2 regions of the Bacillus sp. iso_77 genome follow, and region 2 is predicted to be linked to the other one. Evidence: riboswitches for the same ligand, from Rfam matches in the RefSeq annotation. Region 2 holds a riboswitch; the other holds the start of a gene.
The links. Region 2 has a riboswitch for S-adenosylmethionine ahead of AC0VYC_RS07525 (YezD family protein). Riboswitches for the same ligand answer to the same signal wherever they lie in the genome.

Region 1 (3,414 bases), 200 kb from region 2:
TTGTTCGACAATCCCTTCAAGGATAGGATAGACAAAAAAGTCCATACCGCCGCTGAGTACATAGAAAGGAATGTCTGCTTTTTTGACATCATCGACAAACTGTTCAAATCCTTCACGAATCTCTGTATCCTCTAAAATAAATGACCGAATGGCTTCTTTCTGATCACTCGTCAGTAACTGAAACATCTGCCCGACGCCTTCTTGGATCGTGATCTCTTTTGCTAGAACACCATCCTTCCATTTCGTCCATTCTTTCGGAGCAAACTGTTTCATGATGCGAATGATATTATCATTTTTCGTAATCGTACCATCAAAATCACAACATACAATTGGTTTTTTCATTTATTCTGCTACCCTTCCCCAAAGATCAAGTGCTGCTTGTAAGTCTTGACAAGTTGATGCTTTTTCTTCGATAGACTCTTTTTTGACCACCGCATCAATGATCGAACGAAAGGCTTTCCCTCCTCCAATTGCTCCCCGCGGATGTCCGTGAATTCCCCCGCCTGCATTAATGACATGATCAAGTCCAAAATCTTTGATTAAGATCGGCACCATTCCCGGGTGAATGCCTGCTGAAGGGACAGGAAATGTTTGTTGAACTGTATCCTCTTTCACACATGCTTCGAAAATGCCAATGGCATCTTTTTTCGGAAGGGCGACTGATCCATAAGGAGAGGGAAAAAGACTTAAATCAGCACCAGCATATCGATTTAATTTGCCTAAAAGAAGAGAATGCGAGAATCCATAGTCTGGAGATGATGTCATTGCACCGCTCACTGCCGGATGTGCCATGATCGGCAATGGGATCTCTGGATCTTCAGCCAAGCTTTGCATGACATCAAGTCCATACGCAAAAACGTTGAATAAAAGCGCATCAGCCCCGAGTTCGGCTGCCTTTCTTGCTCGATCTTTCAAATCAAAAGTTCTACCAGTTAAATTAACAGCATAAAGCGTGCGATGTCCTGTCTCTTCATATGTTTCTTTTAATATCTTTTTTCCTTCCTTGATTCGATCTTCAAAAGGGGCTAATGGGCTTTCAAATAAAATCTCATCATCTTTGATGAAGTCTACTCCACCTAAAGCCTGTAAGCGGAGCTGTTCTTTTAAATCCTCCATATCACGACCGATCACGCCTTTAAATATACTCATCAATAGCGGCCGATCAAACACGCCTACTTTCTTTCGTATCCCCTCAATGCCAAATACCGGTCCTGGCAGACAGCTTTTAAACCTTTCCGAAAATTCGATATCGACGAGCTTTACTTTCCCATCCAGTGAAAGCTTTCCAAAAATCGTCGTCAACACCGCTGGTATATCAGCTGAAAAGTTCGCCTCAGGATAAGCAATGGTCACCTCTGTTTGATACAGACTACCATTTGCGGGAGACTGTTCTTTTACGCTCACCACACGGCCTTTATGTTTTTTCAGCTGCTCCTTTTTGAGCTGCGGCAAGTCCGTCCATGACCCGACCGTTAACCCAAGTGCGATCTGCTCTGCTTTTCGGTCTATTTGTTCATCCTCTAGATGTGTTAGTACGTATGTTGCCAGTAGTTCACTCACTAGGAATCCCCTTTCGATTGCGTCCTGTATATGGTCAATAAAAAAACCTCTTTAAGTGCTTGATCAGCGCGTTAAAGAGGTTTCGTCTCATTCATCCGAATCTTATCTCTCAGCGCTTGCTGCAAGAATTAGCACCGTGCTTCATGGAAGTCGGTTGCCGGGCTTCATTGGGCTAGTCCCTCTGCCTACTCTTGATAAGAATATTCAATTTTCTTAAATATTGCCTGAATTATCGCACCATTTTTTTACGTTGTCAATGGCTTTTTTTCAAATAACTGCAAGGCAGCGATACGATCAGCGGCTTCCTTTAGCCGCTCCTCACTTGTTAAAAGTCCGACTCTGACGTAGCCTTCACCGTGAGCACCAAAGCCATTCCCGGGTGCAACAACAACATGTGCTTTTTCTAATAATACATCAGAAAAAGTTTCCGATGTATACCCTTCAGGCACCTTTAACCAAGCAAAAAACGAGCCCTTTGGCGCACTGACGTCCCAGCCAATCTCTTTGCATGCAGCAATCCAAGTGTTTCGTCTTTTTTCGTACCGATCATTTTGTACTTGTACGCACGTTTGATCGCTTAAAAGTGCTTCTGCTGCTGCATCTTGAGTTGCTTTAAACAGTGACACAAACAGGTGATCCTGATAAAGCTCAATGGCTTCGATAACAGAGGCATTCCCTGCTGCAAAACCGACTCTCCAACCAGCCATATTATACGTTTTGGACAATGTATAGATTTCAATACCTGTCTCTTTTGCTCCGTCTATTTGCAGGAAACTAAGGGGCTTTTCGCCGTCAAATCCTATGCCGCCATATGCAAAATCATGGACTACACACATCTTATTTTCATTCGCAAACGCAACAGTATCTTCAAAAAATGTCCGGGTTGCAGTCGCACCAGTCGGATTATTTGGGTAATTTAAGTACATCAATTTTGCTTGATTCTTATCCTGCTCTGACAATTTGTGGTAGTCAGGTAAAAAATCATTTTGTTCAAGAAGAGGCATTGTGACCATGCGAGCTCCGGCAAGCACAGCGCCTGACCAGTAATCAGGATAGCCCGGATCTGGAACAAGCAGCGTATCACCTGGATTCAGTAAACATTGCGGCAATTCGACTAGTCCCGCTTTCCCTCCAAATAAGATGGCAATCTCTGTCTTTGGGTCAAGCGTGACGCCATATTCTCTTTCATAAAAAGCAGCTGCAGCTTTTTTTAGTTTCGCTGTCCCGCGGAATGAGGAGTATTGATGATTTTCAGGTTTTGCTACCGCTTCCTGCATCGCTTTCACAATATGTGGAGGAGTGGGCTGATCAGGATTTCCTTGACCTAAATTAATCACATCTGCCCCTTCCTGCACTTTTTTCTGTACTTTTTGTACAAGCGACGCAAAAAATTGTTTCGGTAAATGTTTCAATACATCCGATTGCTGGAATTCCATTTTTTCACCTTCTATTCAAGTTACGTGACAATACAATCACTGTAATGGATTGTTTTATGAATTGTAAAGCAATTTTGAAAAAAGATTGACATGTGAACTGCAGCTCTGATAATATCTAGAATTAAGAAATGCAAGCAGACATGAAACAATTACATATTGATTTCTCTTATCGAGAGTTGGGCGAGGGATTTGGCCTTTTGACCCCAACAGCAACCGACCGTTAATACCACTGTGAAGTGGGGCGCAGCAAGTACAGCGCCAAGACAATTCATTGTCTTATAGGGCACGGTGCTAATTCCATCAGACGTATGTGCTGAGAGATAAGAGAGGCTTCGAGCATACACGCCATCAAGCCTCTTTCTCTCAGGAGAAAGAGGCTTTTTTATATGATTTGGAGGGGAAACAATTGGTTACACTT
Region 2 (3,414 bases):
TGATGAACTGCCGAATGTGTTAGCGGCTTATGGGTATTCATCTGTAGAGGAATGCATCGGAAGGAGCTGGAAACATGAAGCACTTGCCCATCATCGCGCTTGATTTTCCGTCAGGACAGGAGGCGCACGCCTTTATAGATCGTTTTGAAGGCACTCCATTATTCGTAAAGGTCGGCATGGAGCTGTTTTACCAAGAAGGTCCTGCCATTATTGATGCACTGAAAGAAAAAAATTGCCGTATTTTCCTTGATCTGAAGCTTCATGACATTCCAACAACTGTGCAAAAAGCGATGAACAGGCTTGCTGCACTTGGTGTTGATTTGGTGAATGTGCATGCAGCCGGCGGGAAAAGAATGATGCAGGCGGCCATAGAGGGGCTTGAAAGCGGAACCCCTGCCGGGCAAAATCGCCCAGGCATTATTGCAGTGACCCAGCTGACAAGCACGTCAGAAGATATGATGAAAAAAGAATTACTAATTGACCGCCCATTGCAAGAGGCTGTGCTTCATTATGGACAATTGGCATATGAAAGTGGACTTGATGGTGTGGTGTGCTCTGTTCATGAATCAAAACAGCTTCATGAACAAATCTCTCCTTCCTTTCTCACTGTGACACCAGGAATTCGCTTACCAAATGATCAAACGGATGACCAAAAGCGTGTGGCGACACCTGCCTTTGCCAAAGAACAGGGTGTTTCACAGATTGTTGTGGGAAGATCGATCACAAAAGCCACAAACCCAGTGGAAGCTTATCAACAAATTTTGAAAGAGTGGGAGTGACTGCCGGATGAAAACGAAAATCGCGAAGCATTTATTACAAATCAAAGCTGTCTCTTTAAAACCAGACGAACCATTTACATGGGCGAGCGGTATCAAATCACCGATTTACTGTGACAATCGCCTCACCTTGTCTTATCCTGAGGTCAGAGGGGACATTGCGGAAGGTTTAAAAGACTTGATTCTCACTCATTTTGAAGGAGCGGAAGTTGTCGCAGGTACAGCTACAGCTGGCATTCCTCATGCGGCATTAGCAGCTGATCGTCTGAATGTACCGATGTGTTATGTAAGAAGTAAACCAAAAGCACACGGAAAAGGAAATCAAATTGAAGGAGCCGTATCACCTGGACAAAAGGTGGTTGTCGTAGAAGACCTCATCTCAACTGGAGGCAGCGTTCTTGAAGTTGTGGCTGCGCTAGAAGAAGAAGGCTGTGACGTACTCGGAGTTGTTGCGATCTTCACTTATGGACTGCCAAAAGCAGCTGCGGCTTTTCAAGAGAAAAACATTCCCTATGTCACGCTGACAGACTATGACACACTGACAGAAGTGGCACTTGAGCTAAAAGCAATTGAGCCTTCTGCTATGAATAAACTAAAACGCTGGAGACAGGATCCTTCGTCTGAATCTTGGATGGAAGAAACGGTCTAAAAAGCTTGTCTTGTTTTAAAAAAGCTGTGCTGCACTGCACAGCTTTTTATTTGGTTAAAAATAGTAAAATAGACTCAAATTTAAATAAAAACTAATCCTATCAATAAAGTCGGGTTGACTTTTGTTTGAATTGTGTTAATATTTAATACAAATTAAAACTCTTATCCAGAGAGGTGGAGGGACTGGCCCGATGAAGCCCGGCAACCTGCGATTTGCAAGGTGCTACTTCCTGCAAAATGATTCTATTTTGAAAGATAAGGAAATCGTGAGCTTCCTCATCTTTCTTTCGGACTGAAAGAAAGTTTTTTTATTTTAACGGTGAGGAGGAAGAGGAGATGGAACTGAAACAAAACCAGGATGAGGACTTAGTGAAGCATATGCAAGAGCTGATTGGGGATATGAAATTCGGTTCAATTACGTTGATCGTTCAGGACGGTCAAGTGATTCAAGTGGAAAAAAATGAAAAAATCAGATTAAAGTAGTGCGGAGAATAGCAATAGAAGCAGTACTCCGGAAGGGGAGAAACAATGTTAACTTATGAAAATTGGCAAGAGCCGTCCATTACATTTCAAGAGGACGATTTGTATAAAGGGGCCCTATCTGTGCTGAAATGGGCGTACGGCCACTATGGTGATCAGCTCGTTTATGCATGCAGTTTTGGCATTGAGGGCATTGTCCTGATCGATCTTATTGCGAAAGTAAAAAAAGATGCAAGAATTGTCTTTTTAGATACAGGTCTGCATTTCAAGGAAACATACGACACCATTGATGCAGTTAAGGAAAGATATCCTGGTTTAGACATCGTGCTGAAAACACCTGAGCTGACGGTGGAAGAGCAGAATGAGCAGCATGGTGATAAATTATGGGAAACGAATCCTCAAAGCTGCTGTCATATGAGAAAGGTCATTCCATTGCAAGAGGCACTATCTGGCTATCCGGCATGGCTGTCTGGTTTAAGAAGAGAGCAGTCGCCTAAACGAGCAGGTACGAACTTCTTAAATAAGGATGAAAAATTCCAATCAGTCAAAGTATGTCCGCTCATCCACTGGACGTGGAAGGACATATGGAGATATGCGTCTAGAGAGGATCTTACTTATAATCCGCTGCATGACCAAGGATATCCAAGCATCGGGTGTGCACCTTGTACACAGCCGGCATTTACTGCTGATGATTTGCGTTCTGGAAGATGGTCAGGGACAGCAAAGACTGAGTGCGGATTACATGAGTAAGGGAGCATAATGTATGGAAATCGCCGCAATTTTATTTAGCTTATTCTTTGCTTTAAATATTGGCGCAAGCGGAGCAGCCGCTTCGATGGGCATCGCATATGGTTCAGGTGCGATCAAAAAGCCAATATACGCGCTCAGCGTTTGTGCAGTTGGAATATTAGCAGGTTCAGTGATTGGCGGCGGCGAGGTCGTCAAAACGATCAGCTCCGGGATTATGCCTGAATCTGTCATCACACTTGAAATTGTGTGTATCATCATTGGCTCGGCCGCATTATCACTTTTCATAGCGAACCTCTTGGCCATTCCTTTATCCACAAGTGAGGTCACAGTAGGAGCTGTGGTCGGTGTGGCAGCCGCATATAAAGTGCTGTATGTGAAATCGATCTTAGTCATTGTCTCTTTTTGGGTGATTATTCCGATTGTTGCCTTTGTTTTTACCTTTGCTGTTGTCAAAATCATCAGATTGTTCCCTAAACGGACATTATCCAAAAAAGGTACATTGATCTTATCTGTTGTTTTGATTATCAGTGGGTTTTTAGAAGCATTTTCAGCCGGCATGAACAATGTCGCCAATGCGGTCGGCCCGCTTGTCGCATCAGGTGTTTTATCAGTCGGGCAAGGAACCCTTTACGGCGGAATCTTTGTGGCCATTGGGGCGCTGCTTCTAGGAAGAAGGGTACTAGAAACAAACGGAAAGAAAATTACACGCTATCAAACGGGTGAAGGCATTCTATTATCGAGCACCGGTGCAGGACTTGTC

Region 1: linked by a shared signal. The riboswitch ahead of mtnW (2,3-diketo-5-methylthiopentyl-1-phosphate enolase) and the one ahead of AC0VYC_RS07525 (YezD family protein) in region 2 are both predicted to bind S-adenosylmethionine.

What each region holds. Positions count from the first base shown of each region.
Region 1 covers NZ_CM149683.1:1,282,249-1,285,662, reverse strand. Annotated here, with positions in the region: gene AC0VYC_RS06510 (2-hydroxy-3-keto-5-methylthiopentenyl-1-phosphate phosphatase) at 1-342, opposite strand, end outside; gene mtnW (2,3-diketo-5-methylthiopentyl-1-phosphate enolase) at 343-1,560, opposite strand; SAM riboswitch class I at 1,660-1,761, opposite strand; gene AC0VYC_RS06500 (pyridoxal phosphate-dependent aminotransferase) at 1,806-2,996, opposite strand; gene mtnK (S-methyl-5-thioribose kinase) at 3,403-3,414, shown strand, end outside.
Region 2 covers NZ_CM149683.1:1,480,774-1,484,187, forward strand. Annotated here, with positions in the region: gene AC0VYC_RS07510 (dihydroorotate dehydrogenase) at 1-103, shown strand, start outside; gene pyrF (orotidine-5'-phosphate decarboxylase) at 75-779, shown strand; gene pyrE (orotate phosphoribosyltransferase) at 787-1,425, shown strand; SAM riboswitch class I at 1,584-1,686, shown strand; gene AC0VYC_RS07525 (YezD family protein) at 1,761-1,907, shown strand; gene AC0VYC_RS07530 (phosphoadenylyl-sulfate reductase) at 1,953-2,654, shown strand; gene AC0VYC_RS07535 (inorganic phosphate transporter) at 2,668-3,414, shown strand, end outside.